Regions from separate parts of the Lysinibacillus canaveralius genome, predicted to be linked through region 1. Evidence: a T-box and tRNA genes for the amino acid it is inferred to sense, from the RefSeq annotation. Region 1 holds a T-box; the other holds one or more tRNA genes.
The links. A T-box is a leader RNA that pairs with one kind of tRNA and senses whether it is charged. The one in region 1 lies ahead of ileS (isoleucine--tRNA ligase), so its partner is inferred to be a tRNA-Ile.
Positions count from the first base shown of each region.

Region 2: it has a tRNA-Ile gene. The T-box ahead of ileS (isoleucine--tRNA ligase) is inferred to sense a tRNA for this amino acid. The anticodon was not compared.

Region 1 is NZ_CP154840.1:827,597-843,892, reverse strand. It holds gene AA0Y26_RS04140 (M14 family zinc carboxypeptidase) at 1-2,049, opposite strand, end outside; gene AA0Y26_RS04135 (hypothetical protein) at 2,185-2,319, opposite strand; gene ileS (isoleucine--tRNA ligase) at 2,495-5,254, opposite strand; T-box leader at 5,309-5,540, opposite strand; gene AA0Y26_RS04125 (DivIVA domain-containing protein) at 5,618-6,145, opposite strand; gene AA0Y26_RS04120 (RNA-binding protein) at 6,239-7,024, opposite strand; gene AA0Y26_RS04115 (YggT family protein) at 7,087-7,344, opposite strand; gene AA0Y26_RS04110 (cell division protein SepF) at 7,364-7,864, opposite strand; gene AA0Y26_RS04105 (YggS family pyridoxal phosphate-dependent enzyme) at 7,883-8,551, opposite strand; gene AA0Y26_RS04100 (PRC-barrel domain-containing protein) at 8,627-8,866, opposite strand; gene sigG (RNA polymerase sporulation sigma factor SigG) at 9,099-9,878, opposite strand; gene sigE (RNA polymerase sporulation sigma factor SigE) at 9,964-10,671, opposite strand; gene AA0Y26_RS04085 (sigma-E processing peptidase SpoIIGA) at 10,689-11,495, opposite strand; gene ftsZ (cell division protein FtsZ) at 12,182-13,318, opposite strand; gene ftsA (cell division protein FtsA) at 13,349-14,635, opposite strand; gene AA0Y26_RS04070 (small basic family protein) at 14,725-15,102, opposite strand; gene AA0Y26_RS04065 (DUF881 domain-containing protein) at 15,106-15,822, opposite strand; gene AA0Y26_RS04060 (DUF881 domain-containing protein) at 15,834-16,296, opposite strand, start outside.
Region 2 is NZ_CP154840.1:4,555,544-4,571,839, reverse strand. It holds rRNA gene AA0Y26_RS23040 (23S ribosomal RNA) at 115-3,043, opposite strand; tRNA gene AA0Y26_RS23035 (tRNA-Ala) at 3,220-3,295, opposite strand; tRNA gene AA0Y26_RS23030 (tRNA-Ile) at 3,323-3,399, opposite strand; rRNA gene AA0Y26_RS23025 (16S ribosomal RNA) at 3,487-5,041, opposite strand; tRNA gene AA0Y26_RS23020 (tRNA-Ala) at 5,162-5,237, opposite strand; tRNA gene AA0Y26_RS23015 (tRNA-Pro) at 5,265-5,341, opposite strand; tRNA gene AA0Y26_RS23010 (tRNA-Arg) at 5,350-5,426, opposite strand; tRNA gene AA0Y26_RS23005 (tRNA-Leu) at 5,441-5,529, opposite strand; tRNA gene AA0Y26_RS23000 (tRNA-Gly) at 5,534-5,608, opposite strand; tRNA gene AA0Y26_RS22995 (tRNA-Leu) at 5,653-5,734, opposite strand; tRNA gene AA0Y26_RS22990 (tRNA-Lys) at 5,747-5,822, opposite strand; tRNA gene AA0Y26_RS22985 (tRNA-Thr) at 5,827-5,902, opposite strand; tRNA gene AA0Y26_RS22980 (tRNA-Val) at 5,912-5,987, opposite strand; rRNA gene rrf (5S ribosomal RNA) at 5,998-6,113, opposite strand; rRNA gene AA0Y26_RS22970 (23S ribosomal RNA) at 6,241-9,169, opposite strand; rRNA gene AA0Y26_RS22965 (16S ribosomal RNA) at 9,447-11,001, opposite strand; gene lysS (lysine--tRNA ligase) at 11,708-13,210, opposite strand; gene dusB (tRNA dihydrouridine synthase DusB) at 13,354-14,382, opposite strand; gene AA0Y26_RS22950 (helix-turn-helix domain-containing protein) at 14,402-14,605, opposite strand; gene folK (2-amino-4-hydroxy-6-hydroxymethyldihydropteridine diphosphokinase) at 14,557-15,078, opposite strand; gene folB (dihydroneopterin aldolase) at 15,075-15,443, opposite strand; gene folP (dihydropteroate synthase) at 15,460-16,296, opposite strand, start outside.

The DNA of each region.
Region 1 (16,296 bases):
AACGGCATTTAAGCCGCTTTGCACGAGAGTCACGCCATCTGGGTTCATCATTGGCACAAACCAGATACTTGCCTGATCAAGCAACGACTTCACCTGATAAGAACCAAATTTCGAACCTCTTACATAATGGTAGGAATATTGATCAATCATCTCCATCAATACATTTGTCGTCATATGCTCCCGTGCATGCATGGAAGCATCCATTAGGATTTCCTTTTTCCCGTTTCCTACCCGAAGTGCATAAATAGGGCGCCCTTCTACAGATTTACCAATCGTCTTCAACTCAGTAAATTCCGGATAAAGTAAGCTGAATACTTTTAATTGATATTCCATTTCATGATGTGTAACATTTTTCGTCGGATTAACGACGTCAGCATGGGTAAAATCACTAAGATTAACATAGCCGGCGCCACCTAAAAATTCAATAATCCCTACTGAAGCAGTAATATTTTTCAGCTCTACTGTTGTATTCGCTTTGATCTTCCCAATCACTTTACCTGATGAAAGTTTAACAGCTGTATCTGTCTGAGCCGTAATTGTCTCGGGATATTTAGCTGGTATCACTGCTGCCATACCCGTTGCTTCATCTGTTTCCACAACCGCTTGTCGAGGGAAGGTAAATGTTTTACCGCTTACTGCAATCTTGTAATGACTGCCATCAAAACCTGATGCCTTAATGACTGCCCCCGCGGCTAGCTCCCCAGCAGCTTTCCCTCCTGCTGAAAAGGTCGTAGCTTCCGCTAACTTTATATTTTTCCGGGTATTAATGTACGTTTGGCTAAGGGCAATATATCCGTCCTTCTGACCAAGTTTCACTTTATAATAATTATCTGTCATACCAATGACCTGAAGCTTCGTCATCCGATTGCCAGAAAGGATAGCCTTCCCATTTGGTGCATCCAGCAGTTGATACGCATTTTCCGTACGGACAGCCCCTACTATCTCGCCCTCTGATGTGCTTTCCTCTAATGCAGCAGGTACAACAGCATCAGGCGTTACATAATATTTCTCGCCTCCTGCAGAGACAACTACTAAATGCTTATCAGCCAAATACGTGATTGGTACAATAAATGTTTCATTTTGCCAAATACCAATTTGGTTTTTCATATTTCGAGAAGAATATAGAGGCGTACCACGCGTGATTGCAGCGCTTTTCACTTTTGAAAAATCTACTGGCTGTGCTGTTTCTGTAAACTCTGTATCAGATTCCAGATTTTCCGATGTTAGAAGCTCTTCTCCCAGTACTATGTCTGCAGCAGCCTGCTGTTCTAGCTGTTTCGTTTCGCCCATCCCTTCTTGACCTTCTGCTGATACTACCTGCCGATCTACTATGTCATTGGAGCTTTCTCCAGCCGGGTCAATTGGTTCGCCACCTGATTCAGATGTATTTAGCTCATTTTTTTCACCTGCTGTTTCCAAAGCTCTTACTAAAAATGAAGCGAATTGACCGCGTGTCACAGTATTAGAAGGATTGAATTGCTTTACGATCGTAATCCCTGCGTATTCAAGAGCCGTAATTGCTTCTCGCTTTTCATCATCAAGGGCCTTATGTATATCTGTAATGGATGTGTTAAAGCCTGCATCCTTGTATTCAGCTACTAAATCCTTTTCAAATACATCATGCATCATTCGTACAATAACAACCGCCATATGCTGTCTTTGCATTTGGTTATTTGGATCTAAATAGCCGGAAGCGCCCTGGAAGACCCCTTCCTCGTACAATAAAGCACTTAACTGTAATAATTCTTCATCACTTTCCGAGGGGATATCCTCAAAGCGGCTGTCCGTTAATGCATCTTCTGGAATTTCATAGCCTTCTCTTATAATAAATCTGCCTAAAAGACGGACAACCTGTGAGCGTGTAATATTTGCATCAGGCTTATATGTACCATCTGAATAACCGCCAATGATATCTTGCTCATACAATTGCTTAATGGCGGATTCATGCGTATTACCTGCAATATCTACAAGCGCGGCATTTGCAGGGGATCCGCTGAGCCCAAAACATAGCATGCCAGCTAAAAAAAGAGTGCCCCATTTTCGTTTCATTCACTATTTCCCACCTTTCCCATTTCCATTACCCATTATATTTCTCGTAAAACTATCATCGTGCAGATATTGATAGATTTATTTGATTATACTATTTAGGTGTACGGCCAGGTAGGGGCAAATGCAGTTGTTCATTCACTCTAATATAAAAAGCTGGAGGGTTTCCTCCAGCTTCAGCCTGTTGACAAACGCTCTCATCCATCGTTGCTTGCCTCGCTCGTCTGCTCCTGCCGCTTCGCTTTCGTCGCAAATAAAGAGCCATTCGCTCATGAACTTAGGTTCTATTCGTGTCTTCACTCGTCGGCGCGCCTTGTCTGGCAAGCGTTTTCAAGACAGGCTGTGTAAATTTTCTTTTTATTAAAGTATCTAAAAAAACGTGAAGACAAAGTCGATTTATGACTTTGTCTTCACTCTGAAGCTGGAGGGTTTCCTCCAGCTTTTCTCATTACACGTAATATTTCTCTACAACTTCTGCACAGCGCGTACATAATGTTGCATGAGCTTCGTTTGTTCCTACTGTTTCAGAAATTGTCCAGCAGCGCTCACATTTTTCACCATCGGCTTTTTCTACAACAAGTGCCGTTTGGCCAAGGACTAACGCATTATCAGGTGCATTTTCCTTACTGCCTGCGATAACGAATTGCGATACGATACATAGCTGTGCAAAATCAATGTTTGCATCATTTAGTAATTCCACCGTCTCACTTTCCGCATAAACAGAAATTTTTGCTTCTAGTGATTTTCCGATTACTTTCGCATTTCGGGCTTCTTCCAAAGCTTTCAATACTTCATCACGGATTTCGATGACCTTCGCCCACTTTTCACGTAGCTGACCGAAGTTTTCCTTCTCTTCTACTTCAGGGAAGTCTGTCAATTGTACGGATGCTTCCTCAGCACCAAGGTAACCCCATAATTCTTCAGTCGTATGAGGGATAATTGGCGTTAGCACCTTTAATAGCATTTGTAATGTGTCATACATAACTGTCTGCATCGCACGGCGGTCTTTGTTATCTGTACCTTCGATATAGACTACGTCTTTTGCGATATCAAGATAGAATGAAGATAATTCAACTGCCACAAAATTATTAATTGCATGATATACCGTCGAGAATTCATAACGGTCATATGCAGCACGTGAGGTCTTTAATACATCCTGCATGCGCATGTACATATATTGATCCATTTCACGTAAGTCTTCATATGCTACGCGGTCTGTCGCTGGATTAAAGTCGGCAACATTTCCGTGTAAGAAGCGAAGTGTGTTACGGATTTTACGATATACTTCCGATACTTGCTTCAGCATATCCATTGAGATACGAACATCCGCTGTATAGTCAACAGATGCTACCCATAGACGAAGAATATCTGCACCATATTGATCCATTACCTTCTGTGGTACGATGACATTTCCTAAAGACTTCGACATCTTCCGTCCTTCCCCATCAAGCACGAAACCGTGGGATAGCAAGCCTTTGTATGGTGCATAGCCATTGATCGCTACAGACGTGATCAGTGATGAGTTGAACCAGCCGCGATATTGGTCAGATCCTTCCAAATAAAGATCGGCTGGATATTTCATGCCGCGTTCTACAAGTACACCTTGGTGAGATGAACCTGAATCGAACCATACGTCCATAATGTCATTTTCTTTTGTGAAGATGCCATTCGGGCTGCCTGGATGTGTGAAGCCCTCTGGCAATAATTCTTTAGCCTCTTTTTGGAACCAAATATTTGATCCGTGCTCACGGAATAAATTTGCTGCATGTGCAATTGTTTCTGGTGTGATGATTGGTTCACCATTTTCCGCATAGAAAATTGGAATTGGTACCCCCCATGCACGCTGACGGGAGATTACCCAGTCACCACGGTCACGAATCATATTATAAAGACGTGTTTCACCCCATGCCGGTGTGAAAGTCGTATCTGTTACTGCTTGTAACAGCTCTTCTCGGAATGCATCAATTGAAGCAAACCACTGTGGTGTAGCACGGTAAATAACCGGCTTTTTCGTACGCCAATCATGTGGATAAGAGTGCGTGAAGAAGCCTAGTTTTTCTAACGCGTCCATTTCTTTTAGCTTTTCTGTTACTAATTTGTTTGCATCATCATAAAAGATTCCTTCAAATCCTGGTGCTTCTTCTGTATAGCAGCCGCGATTGTCTAATGGAGATAAAATGCCAAGGTCATACTCACGACCGATATTGTAGTCTTCTTCCCCGTGACCTGGTGCTGTATGCACACATCCTGTACCAGCTTCAGCTGTTACATGGTCACCAACCATTACTAATGAATCGCGGTCATAGAATGGGTGCTGCGCTACGACACGGTCAAGCTGCTTTCCTTGTACTTCCTGGATGACTTCGTAATTTTCCCAGCCGATTGCATTAGCTACAGTTTCAAGCAGATCTTTTGCGACGATGAATTTTTTATTCTCTACCGCAACTACCACATAAGTAAATTCTGGATTCAAGGAAATTCCCAAGTTCGCTGGTAGTGTCCATGGTGTTGTCGTCCAAATAATGAATTTTGCATCTGCAGGCACTACGCCTTTTGCGTCCTTAATTGCGAAACTTACATAAATAGATGGTGATTTTACATCCTTGTATTCAATTTCTGCTTCAGCTAGAGCTGATTCAGAAGATGGCGACCAGTAGACTGGTTTAAGACCTTTATAGATATATCCTTTTTCCGCCATTTTTCCGAACACTTCAATTTGGCGCGCTTCAAATTCAGGCTTTAATGTAATATAAGGATTTTCCCAATCTCCGCGTACACCAATGCGTTTAAACTGAGAACGCTGGCTGTCAATTTGCTCGTAAGCATATTTTTCACAAAGCTCACGGAATTCCGCTACAGACATCTCCTTGCGTTTGACTCCTTTATTCGTCAGCGCTTGTTCAATCGGTAGACCATGTGTATCCCAGCCTGGTACGTATGGTACATGATAGCCTGTCATTGATTTTTGACGCACAATCATATCTTTTAGCACTTTATTTAATGCGTGGCCAATATGAATGTCCCCATTTGCGTATGGAGGGCCATCGTGCAGCACAAAATGCGGGCGATCCTTTGTGCGCTCATTCACTAGCTTGTTGATATCCATCTCATCCCATTTTGCTTGGATTTGCGGTTCTTTCGTTGGCAGTCCGCCACGCATTGGGAAATCTGTTTTCGGCATTAATAACGTATCTTTATACTCCACCATTTCATACTCCTCCTAGTTTATCCGTTTATACAAAATAAAAAGCCTTTCATCCCTAAAAGGGACGAAAAGCTGTTATTCCGTGGTACCACCCTAATTTGCAGAACATACACCAAGTATAATTCTGCCTCTTAGCCGCTGTAACGTCGCGTATCACGGGTCCGCCTACTCGATTCAGCGTACCAGCTCCAGAGTGATTTTCTGTAAAAAAACGCATTGTTCGGGCTCTCACCACCCCCGAATCGCTAAACCGCCGTTTTTCCCATACTGTCTCTATCTTAGCCGATTATGCATATAAACGTCTTTTGTGTATCAGTATATGAAAAATCCTTGACATTCGTCAAGCTTTTCTAGCTAATTTGATTATTAGTCTTCATTGCTTGTCTGTAATTTCTCACGTGTATGCTCATAAATATCAGTCATTGGTATATCGTATTCCAATAGCTTATCCCAATCATCTGTATTCAATAGATCAAGTTGTGCTTCTACCAGCATCTTGAAACGATTACGGAATACTTTAGATTGCTTTTTTAATTCATCGATTTCGATTGTCACTTTGCGTGCCTTTGTCAATGCTTCATTAATAATACGGTCTGCATTCTTCTCAGCTTCTTTTACAATCAGTTTCGCTTCCTTCTGAGAATTGCGGCGTACCTCCTCGGCTGCTTCCTGTGCAACAACAATCGACTTTTGCAATGTCTCTTCTAAGTTATTATAGTGGGTCATCTGCTCTGACATTGTCTTGATTCTGTCTTCAAGCTCTTTTTTCTCACGCAAGATAATCTCATAATCTTTAATGATTTGATCTAAAAATTCATTTACTTCGTCCTCCGAGTATCCCCGGAATCCCCTTGTAAACTCCTTGTTATGTATATCAAGTGGTGATAATGGCATGTCGTTACTCCCCTTTACCCGTTACTGTTTAGTAATCATTATACTTTGTTGCCGCTTTATTAGCATCAGTTTTTCAGTAAATTTTGTCTAGCTTCACTGTTTTTGCTCTAATCGACCTATTTGAAGACGGATTTTGTCTTTTTTCGTTCTTCCCTCCGTCATAATAACCTTTAGGCGGCCAAATCCCCGTGCTGAAAGAATGTCACCCTCCTGCAGTTCAAAGGATACCTGCTCTCTTACTGTCCAATTTACTTTTACACGGCCAGCCGTAATTAAATTTTGAGATTTCTGTCTAGAAATGTTGAGTATCGTTGCTAATACTACATCAAGACGCATGGAAGAGACAGTTGTCGTACTCTCCACCCATTCCTCCTCTAAGCGCAGCAATGGCTGTGTCCCAACCTCTTCAAGATGTACTTTTACTTTCCCTATACTTGTCAAGTTCGCCCGAACATAATCTGCCACTTCAGCCGCCACTGCAAATTGAACAGTATTTTCAGCTACTCGGATATCGCCGAACTTGCTGCGTTCCATACCAACAGAAAGAAGGGCGCCCAATACATCCGGATGTTTCAACTGGACAAATTTTGATGGATAGCCAACAGAAAATACGGTGATTTGATAGTCCTCTTCGCCAGGTGTGAAATAGGAAGGAGCAATCATGAGACGCATACGCTCTGGTTCATCAAATACGCCCTCCTCATAAACAGACAAATCATCCGATTGGCCAACTACAGATGTGACGATGAAACGCTGCCTAGGATCTAGGAAATCAGTCAGCTTTGGTGCATAGCGGTCTTCCACTTCTCTCTGCCATCCGACAACTTGTTCGATAAAAGGCTGTTCATCTTTTCTAAAATGCTGAATTAAATGCTCCATTTTTTCGGCAACTCCTTGTACTAAACAAAATCCCCCTACAGTACGACTGTACGGGGAAATAATTACACAATGTAGCTTACAACAATCAGTAGACCTTGTTGAATAAATCGTAAAGCAAACAACGCAACGATTGGCGAGATATCGATCATGCCAATTGGCGGAATAAACTTACGGAAAAAGCCTAAATAAGGTTCACATACAGCTGCTAAAAATCGGCCTACAGCTGAGTTTTGTGCTGCTGGTACCCATGATAGCAGAATGTAAGCAATTAGCATAAACGTATAGATCGTAAATGCCTGCGCAATAATATAATAAATCATTTATTTACCTCTCTAGCATTTAAATTTCATCGATAATATAGTCAGAGATTTCTCCGGATACTTCTACGTTGTCTGGTGTGCAGAGGAAAATATTATTACCGATGCGTTGAATATCCCCATTTAAAGCATATACTGTTCCACTTAAAAAGTCGATAATTCGCACTCCCTGATCCCGATCAATGCGTTGCAGATTGACAATTGTCGCACGTTTATTACGAAGATTTTCAGCAATATCCTGTGCTTCTGCATATACACGCGGCTCTACTAACACGACTTTGGCGCCTTTCGCGGAAGCTGCTGTATGCAGGCTTACCACATTATTTTGTGCTGGAGCAGGTACTTGTTGCATTTGCTGTGGAACGACTTTCCGCTCTTTTTTAAAACGGTTGTTAATCGCTGGGGCAGGTACTTCAGACTGTTGCTGTTTCATCACAGGATTTTTATCTAATTCCTCACGCACTACGTGATCTTCTTCTTCTTCCAAATAGAAAAAGTTTTTAATGATGTTTTTCATGCTCATCCATCGTCCCTTCTTTCGTCATCCAACAAGAGCCGTTCCAATTCTTACAAATGTTGCTCCTTCTTCAATGGCAATTTCATAGTCATTTGACATCCCCATTGAAAGCTCCGTACATGGTGCATATGCTAGTTGTAAGGCGACAACTTCCTGCTGAAGGTTTTTTAATTCCCGAAATACTCCACGAATTACATCTTCATTCTCCGTATTCGGCGCCATCGTCATAAGACCGACAATTTCGATTTTCGAATAGGAAGCCAACTGTTTGATAAACGGTATTACCTCATCACGTGATAAGCCATGCTTTGACTCTTCTCCAGATACATTGGCCTGTATGAAGCACTTCACTGGCTTTTCCGCACGCTTTTCAATCTCTTCTGCCAAGCTCAATCGGTCTAATGAATGTAAATAATCAATCTCATTGATGATTTGTTTTACTTTCCGTGTCTGCAATGTGCCGATATAGTGCCAATGAGCGCCAGATTTGATTTGTTCTAGCTTTGTATGTAATCCCTCTGGACGATTTTCTCCCAGATGCACAAGCCCGGCCTCAAGGACCTCTTTTGTCCGCGCTACATCTACTTCTTTTGTAACAGCTACAATTTTCACTGATTGAGCTGCACCTGCACGTTTTTTCGCTTCATCTATATTGTTTTGAATTTTCTCTAGATTACTGATAACTTTAGTCACTTTATTCCCAACTTTACATCATTAGTTTCCCCTATTGTATCAAGCTAAACATCATTTATCAATGAATAGCGTGACCTATGCGGAGACACATTTTACTATAATAACATCCTTACCAATTATGAGAATATCACTAATTGCGACCTTTTTAACACTTTCTTCCCCCTGAATGAGCTGGTAAAACTTTCTTGGTTGTGAAACGAAAAAGTAGTCTATATACCCACTCTGTTCATTGATTTCCGCATCGATGATATAACCGATGAATCGCCCGCTTCCCGCCTCGATCATTTCTTTTTGCTGCACTACTGAAAAGCGCATCGAATCCTCCTTTTTTTAGAAAAACGCATTCGCATCTGCCCGGCTCCTACAAGCACTTGAGAAATGCTCCAGAAACACAGGCTAAAGCCATTATGACCTGTGACAACGTCTTTATGACCAACATCTTGTTAGCCTGATGTGACCCTGAGCAGCAGATACGAATACCTAGGTATATCTAGAACACGAAAAATTATCCTTTTTACCTTGAAGAAAAGCGCACGAAATGTGCGCTTTAGTCAAACTTATAATCTTTCTGCATCAAAGCAATTGCACTTTTTTCCAAACGTGAAATTTGTGCTTGTGAGATGCCCAATGTCTTTGCAATTTCTGTTTGGGTCTCACCATAATAAAAGCGTTTCGCCACGATTAATTGCTGACGCTCATCCAACTTCTGCATACTTTCTTTCACTGACACATAAGCAACCCATTGATCCTCTGAAACATCACCCTTCAATTGATCGAGCATGTACACCGGATCGGCGCCATCTGCATAAATTGGTTCTTGCAGAGACATAGGATCCTGAATAGCGTCTAAGGCATAAAGCACATCTTCCTGTTTCATTTCTAACATCTCGGCAATCTGGCCAAGCGTCGGTTCATATAGATTTTCAAGTACAAACTGCTCTTTTGCCTGCATGGCTTTATAGGCAATATCCCGTAGTGAACGCGATACTCGAAGTGCATGATGGTCACGTAAATGACGGCGTATTTCACCGACAATCATCGGTACAGCATAAGTGGAAAATCTTACATTATGCTTCAGGTCAAAATGATCGATAGCCTTTAGTAAACCAATACAGCCTACTTGGAATAAATCATCTGCCTGTTCCCCGCGATATGAAAAACGTCCAACTATGCTTAGTACAAGCCTTAGATTGCACATAACAAGCTGCTCACGTACCTCTTCCTCGCCTGCTTGCATACGTTCGAATAAAGCTTTCATTTCTTCATGTTTTAAAATTGGTAACTTTGATGTGTCAACTCCACATAGCTCAACTTTCATACGAACCATCTCTTTTCCTCCGAACTTTTTTATCGTTCAGTTTGTCCGTATGAGATAAGACTATGCGTTTTTGAGCTACGCCAAATTCAACCAATTATGCGATTGGCTCATTCAAATACTCTCGTAAATCCAGAATAATTTTCTTTTCAAGCCGGGAAATATATGATTGCGATATACCAAGATGATCTGCTACTTCTTTTTGCGTCATCTCTGTTTTACCATTAAGGCCGAAACGACATTCCATAATATATTTTTCACGCGGATTCAAACAATTAATTGCATGGAACATGTGCTGACGCTGGAGTTTTCTTTCTACATCATCTGAAATAATATGCTCCTCTGTCCCTAAAATATCAGATAACAGCAATTCGTTTCCATCTGCATCTGAATTCAGCGGCTCATCGAGTGATACTTCACTCTTCATACGGCTTGTTTTACGAAGGTGCATCAAGATTTCATTTTCAATACAACGTGAGGCGTATGTTGCTAACTTGATATTTTTTTCTGTATTAAATGTTTCAATTGCTTTAATTAATCCAATTGAACCGATGCTGATTAAATCTTCAATTGGTGTGGCTGTATTATCAAATCGTCTTGCAATATAAACAACAAGACGCAGATTGCGCTCAATCAAAGTATCACGCGCATGTAAATCACCATCCATAAATGCTTTGACAACAGTTAATTCTTCTTCTCTAGTTAGTGGCACTGGCAATGCATCATGTCCTCCTATATAGTATGTTCCTTGGCGTGATATTTTTCGCCAAATGTTTAAAAAAAGTAAGCGTAGCTTTTGAAACAATGATTGTCCCCCTTTGTTTATAGAATAGGAAGCATAGACACATGGAGAATGATCTCTACCTGCTTCGGAAATTTGGCATCCTTGGCTGTAAATACCATATAATGCCCATGAACAGTTTGTTCATCCATTGATAACCCATTTGTTCGAAAAGCTAGTGCAAGCGTATCCCCCTGCACAGTTTGAATAGGAACGACACGTAGCAATTTTTGAATTTCCTTTGAAAACATATGCAATTCATACGGAGCCTCTTGTCGCCAACTCATGAGTGCCTGTACAAAATCGGGAGGCAACTGGGCCTGCATCGCCTGTAAAGAAACAAAATGAACAGGCAGGGCACTAATTGGCTCTATGCATGTATTGCCTGTATCAATAAATGCAGCAAGAGAAAATTGCTGACCTAAAAATTCAATAGTACATGTCGTATAAAAGTGATTTTGTCGAACTTGCCAACGTAGTCGATAACGCCTCACAAGAAAAATAAGAACCAATGCCGCCAGCGACAGCCATAAAACCTGCATGTCGTATTTATTGCTAGCATATGATTGTATAGCTGTTAAAAGACCACCTACTATAAACGTTGCGATAAAAAGTATACCTGCTTGTCTATAGAGCGTTGCTTGTATCGGAAACGTTGGCAATAGCACAAGAAAACTTATGAATACGCCAAGCACGGATGGATAAAGCAACAGTCCGATCAAACCGCTGAGCGCCGCCATTGTCCATAATCGGATTTTTGCAACGCGGACGTCCGTGATTGTTGCTGTAAAGGTAAGCAACATATAGTTATAAAGCGTGTTCACTAGAAGTAGCCATTCCCCAGCCATGCAAAAAAACCTCCTACATATACAGTAGCACGTCGAGATTGTAGAATTTGTCAAACCAGTGAACGTTTTTCTATAAATTGCTTTACAAAAGTCGAGTACATCCGACATTTTATTCAAAATTAATTCCTGCTTGTTAATTTAAAAAACGAGGCTGAAAAAATACCGAAGCACAAAACAAGAAGATGAACCCCTTTTATTAGGTTCATCTTTTTCTGTGGTATGGGCGGACACTTAACCGAAGCACACACAGTTCCAGCCCCCTCTCGCTTCGCTCAGTCCAGGTGCTTGCAGCTATGCTGTCCCCCTGTGGTGTCATCGCCTGTCGCTATTCAATTAAAAAACACATCAAAATAGAACACATCTGTTAAATTGAAGTATCTGGCCTGAAAAGCTTTACTAGAAAGCAGTCATCCCTCTGTTTAAAGATATAGCATGAATCAATGGATCTTCCCACTGGGATTAAAGATCAAATTAAAAAAATGATCATGCTGTCTCTTCCATCAGTTAGCAGAAATAGTGCTCATTGAGCTTTCCTTCCATAACAAAAAGCGAAGTTGCTTGTATTTAGCAACTTCGCTTCTTACTAGGCTTAAATTAGGTATCTCTCCTCCCCTTCTTTTAGTCTTCCTCGGAAAAGTAAAAGAAGAGAGCTGCCTTATATTGAGGCAGTTCTCTTCTTTTCAATATTAGTGACGGTTTCGACGATTGCGTAAGAATGTCGGAATGTCTAATTGCTCTTCCTGTGGTGGAGCCTGACGTGTTTGCTCCGCCTGTACAGGCTCAGGGCGTGTATGTTGAATCGGAGGCGGTGTTTGACCGCCAAGAGAACGGCCACCCAATGATGAACCAGTTGATGTACCTGTTGCAATATCATCTGAGAATCCAGTAGCAATCACCGTAACAATGATCTCATCATTGAGGTTTTCGTTAATAACCGAACCGAAGATCATATTAACCTCTTCATCTGATGCAGATGCAACAATATCAGCCGCTTCCTGTACTTCATAAAGGGATAGGTTCATTCCACCTGTAATGTTCATAATGACACCTTTTGCACCGTCAATAGACGTTTCCAGCAGCGGACTTGAAATTGCCTTTTTCGCTGCTTCAGTCGCGCGGTTTTCCCCTGTAGCAATACCAATCCCCATCAAGGCAGAGCCTTTATCTGACATGATTGTTTTTACGTCTGCAAAGTCAAGGTTGATTAATCCAGGTGTTGCAATTAAGTCAGAGATACCTTGTACACCTTGACGAAGCACGTTATCCGCTTCACGGAATGCCTCAAGCATCGGTGTTGATTTATCAACGATTTGCAGCAATTTATCATTCGGGATGACAATCAGCGTATCTACTGCTTCTTTTAAATTTGAGATACCGCCAATTGCTTGTGTTTGGCGCTTGCGACCCTCAAATGTAAATGGACGAGTTACTACACCCACTGTAAGAGCGCCTAAATCGCGTGAAATTTGAGCAATTACCGGTGCAGCACCTGTACCAGTACCTCCGCCCATCCCTGCTGTCACGAATATCATATCCGCACCGCGCAATACTTCCTCTAGCTGCTCACGGCTCTCTTCTGCCGCTTTCTTTCCTACTTCAGGATTAGCTCCTGCTCCAAGTCCGCGTGTTAACTTTCCGCCGATTTGAAGTTTATAAGAGGCTTTGGACTGTTCCAATGCCTGGGCATCTGTATTAACAGCAATGAAATCGACGCCTTGCACGCCGTGTTCAATCATACGGTTGACGGCATTGTTTCCTCCACCGCCTACACCAATTACTTTAATGACTGCTCCTTGATCTATACTAGTATCAAACTCTAACATTTTGTCTCCTCCTGCTTCATAGCTTTATCGTTACTCGAAAAAGTTGTTAAAGAATTTTTTTGCCTTATCCATAATAGTCGTCTTATTTCCATGATCGACTTTCTTCTCAGTTGCATTAGACTTGTTTTTGGGAGGAGTTGGTTGTATGGATCCAGAAACAGTCTGCATTTCTGAGCTCCTACCATAAAATTCATCATCTGAATGCGCGTAACGAATTAGTCCTACTGTCGTTGTGAATCCAGGATCACGAACACCAATATAGTCTGGTGTATGTATACGCACTCGAAGCTGCATGACTTGACGAGCAACTTGTCCAATCCCTTCAAGTCCCGCAACTCCACCTGTCAGAACAATTCCTCCAGGTAAATCACGAACACCAAGCCGGGACAGCTCATCTAACACATATTCAAAAATTTCTTCCACACGAGCTCCAATGATTTCTGCAATATAGCGCTGGCTAAATTGCTGTGTTGCGCTTGTCCCATCTATCTGAACTTCAAACAGCTGGTCATCAGAGGCATCATCTAAAAATGCATGGCCATATTGCTTCTTAATCTTCTCTGCCTGTTCTGTAGACGTCTCCAATACAATCGATAAATCTTTGGTGATTTGATCGCCGCCCATACCAACAATCCCTGTATGCGTTAACAATCCATCTTCAAAAACGGCAACTGTTGTTGAACCACCGCCCAAATCAATATAGGCAGTACCTTGATTTCTTTCATCTTCTGTTAAAGCATAATAACCTGCAGCTAAAGGCTGTAGATAGATTTCACGCACGCTTAATCCGGCACGCTCTACACACCGCAGAACATTGTGCAACAATGTTTTCGATGTCATGATGAGGGTTGCATCCACCTCTAGCCGCGTACCAATCATGCCGCGCGGGTCCTTGATTTCAGATAGCAAGTCCACAGTGTATCGTCTCGGCAATAGATTAACAATTTCTTTCTCCGGCGGCGTTGCGATGCTTTCAGCTGAATCTAACACACGCGCCAGGTCGTCATCCGAAATTTCTCTTCCGTCCCCGTTTACAGCAACCACACCTTTTACAGGCTGTAATACGGTTTGATTTGCCGGTACCCCGAGTACTACTTCCTCAATCTTTAAACCTGTCATTCTTTCAGCCTGTTCAACCGCTTTCTTAATTGATTGAACTGTGGCATCTATATCTACAATTGCACCTCTACGAATGCCATTTGATTTTACTTGTCCGACCCCAATTACATGTAACTGGCTGTCACTCATTTCACCTATTAGTACTTTAATAGAAGATGAACCAATATCTAAAGAAATATAAATATCTTGATGATTCAACTCGTTGCACCTCCTTTAAATGCTCCTTTTTTTCATTCTATTGTAAAATCTAATCAATGTCTAAGTAAATTACCTATTGTAATCAAATTTTAACGTGACTCTGATGAATTTTCACGCTTTTTTATTCTATATTCTTCCCATCTTGTAATTAGTATCCTGCGGATGACGGCTATGTTCTGAAAAAGGCGGACACCAAACGCAAAAATTGCTGCTAAATAGAGATCCACACCGATATGAACACCGAGGAAGGCGAGCCCTGCTGCAAGCGCAATATTGAAGAAGAAGCCAGTGATGAACACTTTGTCATCGTATACTTGCTGCAATTGGGCACGGATACCGCCAAACATTGTATCCAGGGCAGCCAGCACCGCGATGGAGAGATAGTTTTCATAGACGGAGGGTATTTCGATATCTGTAAGGACACCGAGTGCAATCCCCAAAATTAATCCCAGCAGTGGTAACCACATAAGCTAATCTCCTTTGTATTCTGTCAAATAAGTACTTCTAATTTCCAAGTCTGTCGCATCTACTGTAATAGAAGGCTGTGGAGCTTCCACTGTCAGCAGCATATTGTCGATGAAGAACTCGTCCATGAAAGAGGAAGCCAATAAATAATTGTACAGTTTCGATGCTTCTTCCTCCGTGTCAGTCACTACCTTTATTTCAACATCAACTTTGCCTATTGGCGTACCATTAACTGTTGTCTTGCCATTTATATCGCGGATGGCAGAAGAATGGACAAGTCGCTGGCCTCCAATTTCAAGGTAATGACCTTTATAACGGTAAATTTCGTTGACGAGACGAATTAATAACTGTGGTGAAATTTCCTCCACTTGATATCCAAATTCCATTAATTCCTGAGACGGCGCAATATTCATTACAAGCCCTGGTCCACTGATTTCCTTTATCCCCGCAGAAGCCTGTAATTGATCGACAGTCCGTGCCAAAATTGCTTCAGGGTTATCCAGCTCTTCATCCTCATACTGGCGGATTGTTTCCTGTGCCTGGCGGATTTGCGTCAGCAGTTCTGAATGCCGGATTTTTTCATCCGAGAGGTCTTGCCGGATTTCCCATATGTCCGTCGTTTCAACCTTCTTCGGGCTTTGCACCGTATTATACTGAACAGCAAGCATGAAACCGATGATAAACGATATAACGGTAATATGAATGGTTGTCTTTTTCGTCATATGTTTACCCCCTACAGGTTCCCCTTCGTAATGGATGGCATCACAATTTGTTCTTTCTTCTCTACTGTAACGACTATATTATCATTCAATAATTGATCGAATACGCCGCCGCCAATTTCCAGGGCACCAATTAATCCATTTTGATCGCCCACTGCTTCTATGACAAAGGGCGCGGGATATTGGTTCCCGTCAATGGTGATGACAGGACCATTACAGCTGATGTAGGAATTTGTCTTTAAGCGCTGCCCATTAATGGCAATTGCTTCAGCTCCGGAAATTTTCAATTCATTAATGACATTAAAAACATGGCTTTCATGGACAATATAATCATTTGGATTCGTCACCCCTGTATAATCATCATCTCGTAAAGTGACAGAAATTCCTTTACCTGTAACAGGAAGCTCTCCCATCAAAATACGTAGACGCTCCGCCTCTTCTACTAACTCATCATAACGTTCTTCGTTTGTTGTATAT
Region 2 (16,296 bases), 840 kb from region 1:
TGACTTCTGCGCTGCAACACGATGTTGCGCTTTTAGCAGAAGTTCCTTTATATAACTGAAAGAAGTTTATTCTTTCAAAACTGGATAAACGTTTCATTGTGCAGCACACAAAATTTGGTTAAGTCCTCGACCGATTAGTATTCGTCAGCTCCATATGTCGCCATACTTCCACCTCGAACCTATCTACCTGATCGTCTTTCAGGGGTCTTACTTACTTGCGTAATGGGAAATCTCATCTTGAGGGGGGCTTCATGCTTAGATGCTTTCAGCACTTATCCCGTCCATACATAGCTACCCAGCGATGCCCTTGGCAGAACAACTGGTACACCAGCGGTATGTCCATCCCGGTCCTCTCGTACTAAGGACAGCTCCTCTCAAATTTCCTACGCCCACGACGGATAGGGACCGAACTGTCTCACGACGTTCTGAACCCAGCTCGCGTACCGCTTTAATGGGCGAACAGCCCAACCCTTGGGACCGACTACAGCCCCAGGATGCGATGAGCCGACATCGAGGTGCCAAACCTCCCCGTCGATGTGGACTCTTGGGGGAGATAAGCCTGTTATCCCCGGGGTAGCTTTTATCCGTTGAGCGATGGCCCTTCCATGCGGAACCACCGGATCACTAAGCCCGTCTTTCGACCCTGCTCGACTTGTAGGTCTCGCAGTCAAGCTCCCTTGTGCCTTTACACTCTACGAATGATTTCCAACCATTCTGAGGGAACCTTTGGGCGCCTCCGTTACCTTTTAGGAGGCGACCGCCCCAGTCAAACTGTCCGTCTGACACTGTCTCCTGCCCCGATAAGGGGCATGGGTTAGAATTTCAATACAACCAGGGTAGTATCCCACCGACGCCTCCTCCGAAGCTGGCGCTCCGGGCTCTCTGGCTCCTACCTATCCTGTACAAGTTGTACCAAAATTCAATATCAAACTACAGTAAAGCTCCACGGGGTCTTTCCGTCCTGTCGCGGGTAACCTGCATCTTCACAGGTACTATAATTTCACCGAGTCTCTCGTTGAGACAGTGCCCAGATCGTTACGCCTTTCGTGCGGGTCGGAACTTACCCGACAAGGAATTTCGCTACCTTAGGACCGTTATAGTTACGGCCGCCGTTTACTGGGGCTTCAATTCACAGCTTCGCTTGCGCTAACCGCTCCTCTTAACCTTCCAGCACCGGGCAGGCGTCAGCCCCTATACGTCACCTTACGGTTTTGCAGAGACCTGTGTTTTTGCTAAACAGTCGCCTGGGCCTATTCACTGCGGCTCTCTCGGGCTTTCACCCTACCAGAGCACCCCTTCTCCCGAAGTTACGGGGTCATTTTGCCGAGTTCCTTAACGAGAGTTCTCTCGCACACCTTAGGATTCTCTCCTCGACTACCTGTGTCGGTTTGCGGTACGGGTACCTCCCACCTCGATAGAGGCTTTTCTTGGCAGTGTGAGATCAGGAACTTCGTCCATACGGACTCGTCATCACAGCTCAACGTTACAGTGTGCGGATTTGCCTACACACACGCCTTACTGCTTGAACAGAGACAACCAACGCTCTGCTTACCCTACCCTACTGCGTCCCCCCATTTCTCAAACGGTGGGGAGGTAGTACAGGAATATCAACCTGTTGTCCATCGCCTACGCCTGTCGGCCTCGGCTTAGGTCCCGACTAACCCTGAGCGGACGAGCCTTCCTCAGGAAACCTTAGTCATACGGTGGACGGGATTCTCACCCGTCTTTCGCTACTCATACCGGCATTCTCACTTCTAACCGCTCCACCAGTCCTTCCGGTCTGACTTCAACGCAGTTAGAACGCTCTCCTACCACTGACATCAAAGATGTCAATCCACAGCTTCGGTGAATCGTTTAGCCCCGATACATTTTCGGCGCAGCGTCACTCGACCAGTGAGCTATTACGCACTCTTTAAATGATGGCTGCTTCTAAGCCAACATCCTGGTTGTCTAAGCAACGCCACATCCTTTTCCACTTAACGATTACTTTGGGACCTTAGCTGGTGGTCTGGGCTGTTTCCCTTTTGACTACGGATCTTATCACTCGCAGTCTGACTCCCGTGTATAAATATCCGGCATTCGGAGTTTGTCTGAATTCGGTAAAGCGAGATGCCCCCCTAGTCCAAACAGTGCTCTACCTCCGGTATTCTCAATCACGAGGCTAGCCCTAAAGCTATTTCGGAGAGAACCAGCTATCTCCAAGTTCGATTGGAATTTCTCCGCTACCCACACCTCATCCCCGCACTTTTCAACGTGCGTGGGTTCGGGCCTCCAGTAAGTGTTACCTCACCTTCACCCTGGACATGGGTAGATCACCTGGTTTCGGGTCTACGACCACGTACTATTTCGCCCTATTCAGACTCGCTTTCGCTGCGGCTCCGTTTTCTCAACTTAACCTCGCACGTAATCGTAACTCGCCGGTTCATTCTACAAAAGGCACGCTATCACCCATTAACGGGCTCTAACTACTTGTAGGCACACGGTTTCAGGTTCTCTTTCACTCCCCTCCCGGGGTGCTTTTCACCTTTCCCTCACGGTACTGGTTCACTATCGGTCACTAGGTAGTATTTAGCCTTGGGAGATGGTCCTCCCGGATTCCGACGGAATTTCACGTGTTCCGCCGTACTCAGGATCCACTCTGGAGGGAATAACTTTTTGGCTACAGGGCTTTTACCTGCTCTGGCGGACCTTTCCAAGTCGCTTCGCCTAAATCATTCCTTTGTAACTCCGTATAGAGTGTCCTACAACCCCAAGAGGCAAGCCTCTTGGTTTGGGCTCTTCCCGTTTCGCTCGCCGCTACTCAGGGAATCGAATTTTCTTTCTCTTCCTCCAGGTACTTAGATGTTTCAGTTCCCTGGGTCTGTCTCTAACGCGCTATGAATTCACGCGAAAGTACTGCGCGATTAAACGCAGTGGGTTCCCCCATTCGGAAATCCCCGGATCAAAGCTTACTTACAGCTCCCCGAGGCATATCGGTGTTAGTGCCGTCCTTCATCGACTCCTAGTGCCAAGGCATCCACCGTGCGCCCTTATTAACTTAACCAATAAGTTAACGCTAACTCGAAGAGTTAGACTTCAGTTTACACGTCAATTACTTGACTTGTTTGACTCATATCTATTTAAAGATAGAAATTTGTGTTTGCTTTCAATGTCGTTTTATCCAGTTTTCAAAGAACAATTGTTTGCTCCATGCGATAAAAAACGCTGGAGTAAAATATTTGGTGGAGCCTAGCGGGATCGAACCGCTGACCTCCTGCGTGCAAGGCAGGCGCTCTCCCAGCTGAGCTAAGGCCCCAAATAAGAGGTATATAAATAATTTATATGGTGGGCCTAAATGGACTCGAACCATCGACCTCACGCTTATCAGGCGTGCGCTCTAACCAGCTGAGCTATAGGCCCTCTTTTGAAAGTATGAACTTTCAAAACTGAACAGCAAGAACGTTAACGTATATCACCGTGTGATATACTTCCGAAAAATATCCTTAGAAAGGAGGTGATCCAGCCGCACCTTCCGATACGGCTACCTTGTTACGACTTCACCCCAATCATCTATCCCACCTTCGGCGGCTGGCTCCAAAAGGTTACCTCACCGACTTCGGGTGTTACAAACTCTCGTGGTGTGACGGGCGGTGTGTACAAGGCCCGGGAACGTATTCACCGCGGCATGCTGATCCGCGATTACTAGCGATTCCGGCTTCATGTAGGCGAGTTGCAGCCTACAATCCGAACTGAGAACGGTTTTATCGGATTAGCTCCCCCTCGCGGGTTGGCAACCGTTTGTACCGTCCATTGTAGCACGTGTGTAGCCCAGGTCATAAGGGGCATGATGATTTGACGTCATCCCCACCTTCCTCCGGTTTGTCACCGGCAGTCTCCTTAGAGTGCCCAACTAAATGATGGCAACTAAGAACAAGGGTTGCGCTCGTTGCGGGACTTAACCCAACATCTCACGACACGAGCTGACGACAACCATGCACCACCTGTCACCGTTGTCCCCGAAGGGAAAACTGTATCTCTACAGTGGTCAATGGGATGTCAAGACCTGGTAAGGTTCTTCGCGTTGCTTCGAATTAAACCACATGCTCCACCGCTTGTGCGGGCCCCCGTCAATTCCTTTGAGTTTCAGTCTTGCGACCGTACTCCCCAGGCGGAGTGCTTAATGCGTTAGCTGCAGCACTAAGGGGCGGAAACCCCCTAACACTTAGCACTCATCGTTTACGGCGTGGACTACCAGGGTATCTAATCCTGTTTGCTCCCCACGCTTTCGCGCCTCAGCGTCAGTTACAGACCAGAAAGTCGCCTTCGCCACTGGTGTTCCTCCAAATCTCTACGCATTTCACCGCTACACTTGGAATTCCACTTTCCTCTTCTGCACTCAAGTCCCCCAGTTTCCAATGACCCTCCACGGTTGAGCCGTGGGCTTTCACATCAGACTTAAAGGACCGCCTGCGCGCGCTTTACGCCCAATAATTCCGGACAACGCTTGCCACCTACGTATTACCGCGGCTGCTGGCACGTAGTTAGCCGTGGCTTTCTAATAAGGTACCGTCAAGGTACAGCCAGTTACTACTGTACTTGTTCTTCCCTTACAACAGAGTTTTACGAACCGAAATCCTTCTTCACTCACGCGGCGTTGCTCCATCAGACTTTCGTCCATTGTGGAAGATTCCCTACTGCTGCCTCCCGTAGGAGTCTGGGCCGTGTCTCAGTCCCAGTGTGGCCGATCACCCTCTCAGGTCGGCTACGCATCGTCGCCTTGGTGAGCCGTTACCTCACCAACTAGCTAATGCGCCGCGGGCCCATCCTGTAGCGATAGCAGAACCATCTTTCAACTTTCTAACATGAGGTAGAAAGTATCATCCGGTATTAGCCCCGGTTTCCCGGAGTTATCCCAGACTACAGGGCAGGTTGCCCACGTGTTACTCACCCGTCCGCCGCTAACGTTAAGTCGGTGCAAGCACCAACAAAACGTCCGCTCGACTTGCATGTATTAGGCACGCCGCCAGCGTTCGTCCTGAGCCAGGATCAAACTCTCCATAAAAGTAGTTTGAGTTAAGCTCAAAATGTTGCTGACTATTGTTTTAGTCAAGTTGTCTCTTTCAATTAAGAAAGAAAATTATTGTTAACGTCTTGCTTGTTCAGTTTTCAAAGTTCATAAAATTGGTGGAGCCTAGCGGGATCGAACCGCTGACCTCCTGCGTGCAAGGCAGGCGCTCTCCCAGCTGAGCTAAGGCCCCATATATTTTAAATATTGTAGGTATAAATGGTCGGGAAGACAGGATTCGAACCTGCGACCCCTTGGTCCCAAACCAAGTGCTCTACCAAGCTGAGCTACTTCCCGTAATTTTTTGGCGCGCCCGACAGGAGTCGAACCCATAACCTTCTGATCCGTAGTCAGACGCTCTATCCAATTGAGCTACGGGCGCTAAAATCATAAAAATGGTGCCGAGGGCCGGAATCGAACCGGCACGGTGGTCACCCACCGCAGGATTTTAAGTCCTGTGCGTCTGCCAGTTCCGCCACCCCGGCATATTGGAGCGGAAGACGAGGTTCGAACTCGCGACCCCCACCTTGGCAAGGTGGTGTTCTACCACTGAACTACTTCCGCAATATGCGTTGCTTTTTATTCTGACAGTATATGAAGTTAAAAGATGCGGGTGAAGGGAGTCGAACCCCCACGCCTTGCGGCGCTAGATCCTAAGTCTAGTGCGTCTGCCAGTTCCGCCACACCCGCATATTATAAAAATGGTGAGCCATGAAGGACTCGAACCTTCGACCCTCTGATTAAAAGTCAGATGCTCTACCAACTGAGCTAATGGCTCAAAATGGTGCCGGCGATAGGAGTCGAACCCACGACCTACTGATTACAAGTCAGTTGCTCTACCAACTGAGCTACACCGGCATTTTGAGATGGTGGAGGATGACGGGCTCGAACCGCCGACCCCCTGCTTGTAAGGCAGGTGCTCTCCCAGCTGAGCTAATCCTCCTGGGTATTAAGCGAAGCGATGTCCTACTCTCACAGGGGGAAGCCCCCAACTACCATCGGCGCTAGAGAGCTTAACTTCCGTGTTCGGTATGGGAACGGGTGTGGCCTCTCTGCCATCATCACTTCACTTTATTAAAGACAAGATTTATTATAGCACTTTCCGTGCTTATTACAAGTGTTTTTTTAAATTAAATCAACACTTTTTCTTGTTCTTTCAAAACTGGATAAACGTTTCATTGTGCAGCACTCAAAATTTGGTTAAGTCCTCGACCGATTAGTATTCGTCAGCTCCATATGTCGCCATACTTCCACCTCGAACCTATCTACCTGATCGTCTTTCAGGGGTCTTACTTACTTGCGTAATGGGAAATCTCATCTTGAGGGGGGCTTCATGCTTAGATGCTTTCAGCACTTATCCCGTCCATACATAGCTACCCAGCGATGCCCTTGGCAGAACAACTGGTACACCAGCGGTATGTCCATCCCGGTCCTCTCGTACTAAGGACAGCTCCTCTCAAATTTCCTACGCCCACGACGGATAGGGACCGAACTGTCTCACGACGTTCTGAACCCAGCTCGCGTACCGCTTTAATGGGCGAACAGCCCAACCCTTGGGACCGACTACAGCCCCAGGATGCGATGAGCCGACATCGAGGTGCCAAACCTCCCCGTCGATGTGGACTCTTGGGGGAGATAAGCCTGTTATCCCCGGGGTAGCTTTTATCCGTTGAGCGATGGCCCTTCCATGCGGAACCACCGGATCACTAAGCCCGTCTTTCGACCCTGCTCGACTTGTAGGTCTCGCAGTCAAGCTCCCTTGTGCCTTTACACTCTACGAATGATTTCCAACCATTCTGAGGGAACCTTTGGGCGCCTCCGTTACCTTTTAGGAGGCGACCGCCCCAGTCAAACTGTCCGTCTGACACTGTCTCCTGCCCCGATAAGGGGCATGGGTTAGAATTTCAATACAACCAGGGTAGTATCCCACCGACGCCTCCTCCGAAGCTGGCGCTCCGGGCTCTCTGGCTCCTACCTATCCTGTACAAGTTGTACCAAAATTCAATATCAAACTACAGTAAAGCTCCACGGGGTCTTTCCGTCCTGTCGCGGGTAACCTGCATCTTCACAGGTACTATAATTTCACCGAGTCTCTCGTTGAGACAGTGCCCAGATCGTTACGCCTTTCGTGCGGGTCGGAACTTACCCGACAAGGAATTTCGCTACCTTAGGACCGTTATAGTTACGGCCGCCGTTTACTGGGGCTTCAATTCACAGCTTCGCTTGCGCTAACCGCTCCTCTTAACCTTCCAGCACCGGGCAGGCGTCAGCCCCTATACGTCACCTTACGGTTTTGCAGAGACCTGTGTTTTTGCTAAACAGTCGCCTGGGCCTATTCACTGCGGCTCTCTCGGGCTTTCACCCTACCAGAGCACCCCTTCTCCCGAAGTTACGGGGTCATTTTGCCGAGTTCCTTAACGAGAGTTCTCTCGCACACCTTAGGATTCTCTCCTCGACTACCTGTGTCGGTTTGCGGTACGGGTACCTCCCACCTCGATAGAGGCTTTTCTTGGCAGTGTGAGATCAGGAACTTCGTCCATACGGACTCGTCATCACAGCTCAACGTTACAGTGTGCGGATTTGCCTACACACACGCCTTACTGCTTGAACAGAGACAACCAACGCTCTGCTTACCCTACCCTACTGCGTCCCCCCATTTCTCAAACGGTGAGGAGGTAGTACAGGAATATCAACCTGTTGTCCATCGCCTACGCCTGTCGGCCTCGGCTTAGGTCCCGACTAACCCTGAGCGGACGAGCCTTCCTCAGGAAACCTTAGTCATACGGTGGACGGGATTCTCACCCGTCTTTCGCTACTCATACCGGCATTCTCACTTCTAACCGCTCCACCAGTCCTTCCGGTCTGACTTCAACGCAGTTAGAACGCTCTCCTACCACTGACATCAAAGATGTCAATCCACAGCTTCGGTGAATCGTTTAGCCCCGATACATTTTCGGCGCAGCGTCACTCGACCAGTGAGCTATTACGCACTCTTTAAATGATGGCTGCTTCTAAGCCAACATCCTGGTTGTCTAAGCAACGCCACATCCTTTTCCACTTAACGATTACTTTGGGACCTTAGCTGGTGGTCTGGGCTGTTTCCCTTTTGACTACGGATCTTATCACTCGCAGTCTGACTCCCGTGTATAAATATCCGGCATTCGGAGTTTGTCTGAATTCGGTAAAGCGAGATGCCCCCCTAGTCCAAACAGTGCTCTACCTCCGGTATTCTCAATCACGAGGCTAGCCCTAAAGCTATTTCGGAGAGAACCAGCTATCTCCAAGTTCGATTGGAATTTCTCCGCTACCCACACCTCATCCCCGCACTTTTCAACGTGCGTGGGTTCGGGCCTCCAGTAAGTGTTACCTCACCTTCACCCTGGACATGGGTAGATCACCTGGTTTCGGGTCTACGACCACGTACTATTTCGCCCTATTCAGACTCGCTTTCGCTGCGGCTCCGTTTTCTCAACTTAACCTCGCACGTAATCGTAACTCGCCGGTTCATTCTACAAAAGGCACGCTATCACCCATTAACGGGCTCTAACTACTTGTAGGCACACGGTTTCAGGTTCTCTTTCACTCCCCTCCCGGGGTGCTTTTCACCTTTCCCTCACGGTACTGGTTCACTATCGGTCACTAGGTAGTATTTAGCCTTGGGAGATGGTCCTCCCGGATTCCGACGGAATTTCACGTGTTCCGCCGTACTCAGGATCCACTCTGGAGGGAATAACTTTTTGGCTACAGGGCTTTTACCTGCTCTGGCGGACCTTTCCAAGTCGCTTCGCCTAAATCATTCCTTTGTAACTCCGTATAGAGTGTCCTACAACCCCAAGAGGCAAGCCTCTTGGTTTGGGCTCTTCCCGTTTCGCTCGCCGCTACTCAGGGAATCGAATTTTCTTTCTCTTCCTCCAGGTACTTAGATGTTTCAGTTCCCTGGGTCTGTCTCTAACGCGCTATGAATTCACGCGAAAGTACTGCGCGATTAAACGCAGTGGGTTCCCCCATTCGGAAATCCCCGGATCAAAGCTTACTTACAGCTCCCCGAGGCATATCGGTGTTAGTGCCGTCCTTCATCGACTCCTAGTGCCAAGGCATCCACCGTGCGCCCTTATTAACTTAACCAATAAGTTAACGCTAACTCGAAGAGTTAGACTTCAGTTTACACGTCAATTGCTTGACTTGTTTGACTCATATCTATTTAAAGATAGAAATTTGTGTTTGCTTTCAATGTCGTTTTATCCAGTTTTCAAAGAACAAGTGCGCTACCTGTGTCTACTTCTTCGCACATTTGCGACGAGTAACCGCAGGAGCAAGTTTTGAAAGTATGAACTTTCAAAACTGAACAGCAAGAACGTTAACGTATATCACCGTGTGACATACTTCCGAAAAATATCCTTAGAAAGGAGGTGATCCAGCCGCACCTTCCGATACGGCTACCTTGTTACGACTTCACCCCAATCATCTATCCCACCTTCGGCGGCTGGCTCCAAAAGGTTACCTCACCGACTTCGGGTGTTACAAACTCTCGTGGTGTGACGGGCGGTGTGTACAAGGCCCGGGAACGTATTCACCGCGGCATGCTGATCCGCGATTACTAGCGATTCCGGCTTCATGTAGGCGAGTTGCAGCCTACAATCCGAACTGAGAACGGTTTTATCGGATTAGCTCCCCCTCGCGGGTTGGCAACCGTTTGTACCGTCCATTGTAGCACGTGTGTAGCCCAGGTCATAAGGGGCATGATGATTTGACGTCATCCCCACCTTCCTCCGGTTTGTCACCGGCAGTCTCCTTAGAGTGCCCAACTAAATGATGGCAACTAAGAACAAGGGTTGCGCTCGTTGCGGGACTTAACCCAACATCTCACGACACGAGCTGACGACAACCATGCACCACCTGTCACCGTTGTCCCCGAAGGGAAAACTGTATCTCTACAGTGGTCAATGGGATGTCAAGACCTGGTAAGGTTCTTCGCGTTGCTTCGAATTAAACCACATGCTCCACCGCTTGTGCGGGCCCCCGTCAATTCCTTTGAGTTTCAGTCTTGCGACCGTACTCCCCAGGCGGAGTGCTTAATGCGTTAGCTGCAGCACTAAGGGGCGGAAACCCCCTAACACTTAGCACTCATCGTTTACGGCGTGGACTACCAGGGTATCTAATCCTGTTTGCTCCCCACGCTTTCGCGCCTCAGCGTCAGTTACAGACCAGAAAGTCGCCTTCGCCACTGGTGTTCCTCCAAATCTCTACGCATTTCACCGCTACACTTGGAATTCCACTTTCCTCTTCTGCACTCAAGTCCCCCAGTTTCCAATGACCCTCCACGGTTGAGCCGTGGGCTTTCACATCAGACTTAAAGGACCGCCTGCGCGCGCTTTACGCCCAATAATTCCGGACAACGCTTGCCACCTACGTATTACCGCGGCTGCTGGCACGTAGTTAGCCGTGGCTTTCTAATAAGGTACCGTCAAGGTACAGCCAGTTACTACTGTACTTGTTCTTCCCTTACAACAGAGTTTTACGAACCGAAATCCTTCTTCACTCACGCGGCGTTGCTCCATCAGACTTTCGTCCATTGTGGAAGATTCCCTACTGCTGCCTCCCGTAGGAGTCTGGGCCGTGTCTCAGTCCCAGTGTGGCCGATCACCCTCTCAGGTCGGCTACGCATCGTTGCCTTGGTGAGCCGTTACCTCACCAACTAGCTAATGCGCCGCGGGCCCATCCTGTAGCGATAGCAGAACCATCTTTCAACTTTCTAACATGAGATAGAAAGTATCATCCGGTATTAGCCCCGGTTTCCCGGAGTTATCCCAGACTACAGGGCAGGTTGCCCACGTGTTACTCACCCGTCCGCCGCTAACGTTAAGTCGGTGCAAGCACCAACAAAACGTCCGCTCGACTTGCATGTATTAGGCACGCCGCCAGCGTTCGTCCTGAGCCAGGATCAAACTCTCCATAAAAGTAGTTTGAGTTAAGCTCAAAATGTTGCTGACTATTGTTTTAGTCAAATTGTCTCTTTCAATTAAGAAAGAAAATTATTGTTAACGTCTTGCTTGTTCAGTTTTCAAAGTTCATTTCGTTACCACTTCTTTAGTAGCAACTCTTATATGTTAACACTTACCGAAGTTCGTGTCAATAACTTTTTTCGAAAGTTATCAAGTTACTCTTTAGTATCTAAAAGCAACTCTTATATATTAACACCAACTCATATTCGAGTCAACAACTTTTTAGAAGTTTTATAATTTTACTATCGCGTTTCAGCGACGTTTAATAATTTAACATGATTTTTATATAAATGCAATACTTTTTTAAAAGAATCTTATAATCTTTTTCTCTCCTTTTTTCGTCTTGCCTCCTTATCTTATTAAGTTACACATTTTTCTCTTTTAGGCACCTCTTTAATGATAGAAGAAATACAAAATAAACACCTTATAAGCGATGCAACATTTGAAAAAGAGTCGCTCTTAACTTTTCCTATTTATTAAAGTGAGAAACACCGATATTCTATAAAAGAAAAGAGCCTTCTTATTTTTATAACTATCCCGATCACTTTCTTTAATCCCAATTAAACAGGGAGCCACAGCACACTGTGACTCCCTGCGTTTTCCTTCTGTAATTAATGAAGGAACTTTATATAAAGAAACAACTTGTTTTTATTATGTTCCGTTACTTTGTTGTATGACGCATTGTTGGGAACAACAGTACATCACGAATCGAAGGAGAATTCGTTAATAGCATAATCAAACGATCAATACCGATACCCAAACCACCTGTTGGCGGCATACCGTATTCTAATGCTTCAATGAAGTCATTATCCATCTCATGTGCTTCATCATTCCCCGCTTCTTTTTCAGCTAACTGCGCTTCAAAGCGTTCACGCTGATCAATTGGATCGTTTAACTCCGTGAAGGCATTTGCATGCTCACGACGAACAATAAATAACTCAAAGCGGTCTGTAAAGCGTGGATCTTCCGGATTTTTCTTCGCAAGTGGCGAAATTTCTACAGGATGACCTGTTACAAATGTAGGCTGTACTAATGTTTCTTCTATCTTTTGTTCGAAGAATTCATTGATGATATGTCCTACTTCATGCGCAGGTTTGATTTCTACACCATGCTCTGAAGCTAATGCGCGCGCTTCCTCTACAGACATCGGCTGCCAGAAGTCTACACCTGTCGCCTCTTTTACTGCATCTACCATGTGTACACGTTTCCAGCCTACACCTAATTCAATTGTATCTTCGCCATATTGGATACTTGTCGTACCTAATACATCTTGAGCTACGTGAGCGATAAGGTTCTCTGTTAGGTCCATAATATCTTTATAGTCAGCATATGCTTCGTATAATTCAATCATTGTGAACTCTGGGTTGTGACGAGTCGAAATTCCCTCGTTACGGAATACACGTCCGATTTCATAGACTTTTTCTAATCCACCCACAATTAAACGTTTCAAGTGAAGCTCGATCGCAATACGCATATAAAGCTCCATATCCAGTGCATTATGATGAGTAATGAACGGACGTGCAGCAGCACCGCCAGCGATTGTATGCAGCATCGGTGTCTCTACTTCTAAATATCCGTGGTTATCTAGATAGTTACGAATGGCGCGAATGATTTTAGAGCGCATAATAAATGTTTCTTTGCTCTCTTCATTTGTCATTAGATCTAAGTAACGTTGACGGTAACGTTGTTCTACATCTTGTAGGCCATGGAATTTCTCTGGCATCGGACGAAGAGACTTTGTTAAAAATGCGAATTCAGTAGCTTTTACTGATAACTCTCCAACTTGTGTACGGAATACATTCCCCTTCACGCCAACGATATCGCCAAGATCTGCCTTGTTGAATAGCTCATAAGCTTCATCACCTATCGCATCTTTACGAACGTAAATTTGGATTTGGCCACCTAGGTCCTGGATGTGTGCAAAGCCAGCTTTCCCTTTACCGCGCTTTGTCATGATACGTCCTGCAATTACTACTTCACGAGGGTTTTCTTCCAGCTGCTCTTTTGTAAACTCCTCATTTTCAGCTTTTACTTCATTTGATAAATGTGTACGTTCAAAGCGGCCGCCAAATGGATCCATGCCGTTTTCGCGAATATCTGTCATCTTTTGGCGTCGCACCAAAAGCTGGTCGTTTAATTCTTCTATATTTGACACGTTTGTCACTCCTTATTTCATGATCCGCAGTTGTGCGGTACATTTGTCCATAATTTCTTATTGTACACAAATTCACGTATGTATTCATCACTTTCGGACTATTTCTAGTCAAATTATCAAAAAAGAGCGTCACTAAAGTGACACTCTCTGCCTTACATCGCGCCTGCCTGGGCCGCAACTTCCGTTTCCCGAACTTCATACTCCGCTACTACTCCTGTTAATAATGCGCGTAGTTCGGCTGCTGTTTCTGCTTGATTAATAGCGTTACGAATTTTCCCATTGCCACGAATACCTTTCAAATACCATGAAGCATGCTTACGCATTTCACGTACAGCTACTACCTCACCTTTCAATTGAAGGAGACGCTCAAAGTGAAGAAGACACACATCAATTTTTTCAGCTGCTGTAGGCTCTTCTTTTAGTTCACCTGTCTCAAGATATTGTACGGTACGATAAATCATCCAAGGGTTTCCTAGTGCGGCACGGCCAATCATTACGGCATCTACGCCTGTCGTTTCTAACATGCGCTTTGCGTCCTGAGGTGTTTCCACATCTCCGTTACCAAGGACCGGAATAGTAACGTTCTCTTTTACTTGCTTAATAATGTTCCAGTCTGCCTTACCTTCATACATTTGTACACGTGTACGTCCATGAACGGCAACTGCTGCCCCGCCGGCCCGTTCTACCGCCTGTGCATTCTCGATAGCAAAAATATGCTCATCATCCCAGCCAATCCGCATTTTAACGGATACTGGTTTTTTCACAGCATCTACAACGGCTGCTACCATTTCATAGACTTTGTTTGGATCTAATAAAAGCCGTGCTCCAGCTTCGCATTTAATAATTTTATTTACTGGGCAACCCATATTAATATCGATAATATCTGCTGTTGTATTTTGATCTACGTACTTTGCTGCCTCTACAAGCGTGTCTTTATCCCCGCCAAAAATCTGTAAAGACATTGGATTTTCACGTTCATCGATATAAAGCATATCCAGCGTCTTCTGATTGCGCTGTACAAGCCCCTTATCACTGATCATTTCAGCATACACCAGACCTGCCCCGAACTCCTTTACGGTAAGACGGAAAGCCGAGTTACAAATACCAGCCATTGGAGCCAATACAACACGGTTATCCATTACGATATCCGCAATTTGAAACGGCTTTTGTTCGCTTGTCATCGTTATGTCCTCCTTGAAGTTATTCACCGATTAATTCCTGCACATCTATATGGAGTTCGTCTGCAATTTTTTGAAGCTGATCAGCAGTGGGCATTTTCTCTCCACGTTCCATGCGTCCTAAGATGGTTGTAGACACACCAATCCGTTTTGCGAATTCCACCTGCTGGATTCGTTTTAACTTTCGGAACGCACGAATTCTTCTACCGTAACGCTCTTCTTCCATTGCACGACGCCTTCTTTCTGAATATCTATTGATGCAAGTGCTTCGTATGCCCGGCGTAGCTGTCCTGTAGCAGGAGTGCTTATCTCCATTAACGGCACAAGGACAAACGCTCTTTCGAACATCCGTTCGTGCGGCACGATTAAGCTCTCTGTTTCAATATTTTCGTGATTATAAAGTAAAATGTCAAGGTCAATGATACGAGGACCCCACCGAAATTCTCTTATACGGCCTAGCTCCTGTTCTATTCTTTGACATAGATGAAGCATTTCTGCCGATGATAAATCAGTTGTAAGACGTACAGCAATATTTAAAAAGGCAGCTTGTTCAATAAATCCTACAGGCGCTGTTTCATAAATCGATGACACCGCTTCAACTCTTACCCCTTGTGCTTCTGTTAACAGCTTCACAGCCAGCTTCAGATTAGCTTCTCTCTCCCCCATATTTGTACCAATTGATAGATAAACCGTATTCATTGAAATGTACCTCGCACAATCTCTACTGCTACTTCTTTATAGTGGCCGGGAATTGGCGGATCTGGCTTGATAATCTCTACACGGCATCCCTTCACTTGTCCTTCATACTGGGACAATACACGAGCTGCTACTGTTTCTGCCACTGCTTCAAGCAATTTAAACGGCTCGCCCTCAATGATATCCTTACAGATTTCATATACACCTACATAGCTAACTGTATCCTCTAAGTTGTCTGTCTGGCCGGCTTTTTGAATATTGACGGCCAATGATACTGAGGCACGAAAACGCTGACCTAGGACTGTTTCTTCCGGCAGCACTCCATGGTAGCCAAAAAATTGCATATCTCTTAAATGAATGTAATCCATATTTAAAACTCTCCTCTTAATGGCGAGGTGCCAACTCGCCTTCTACTGCAAATTTACCGACAAGGGCATCGATTACCTTTACGGTACGAGCGACTTCCTTCACGTCATGAACACGCATCATATGGCATCCCTTCATTACGCCATAGGCACACGTTGCCGCTGTTCCTTCTACACGTTCGTCCACGGGCAAGTCCAAAATCGAGCCGATCATTCGTTTACGAGATGTCGCCAATAACACCGGATAGCCCATGGCAGATAACTCTTCCAGACGCTGCATCGTTTCAATACTTTGTTCTAAATTTTTCGCAAAGCCGATGCCGGGGTCCAACATAATATGCTGATCCGGAACGCCTGCCTGTTTCACTATATCAATACTTTTTTTAAGGTCTTCTATAAAGTCTTCCCAGTAATTGCTGTACGGCTCACTATTGCGGTTATGCATTAAAATAATCGGCACATTATATTCCGCAGCTACAGAAGCCATAGCAGGATCTGCTTGAGCACCCCATATATCATTAATCATATGGGCACCCGCTTCAACTGCTGCACGTGCTACAGCTGATTTATACGTATCAATAGAAATGACTGCGGGCACTTCGCGTACTAACGCTTCAATGACAGGTACAACCCGCTTGATTTCCTCTTCATCGGAAATACGTTCATAACCCGGGCGCGTAGATTCACCACCGACATCTATAATTTTAGCCCCATCTGCTACCATCTTCTTTGCCTGTCTTACTGCAGCATCGACAGAATTATATTTACCGCCGTCTGAAAAAGAATCAGGCGTTACATTTAAAATACCCATAATAAAAGTCTCTTTTTTATAGTCTAATGTTATACCGTTTAATGT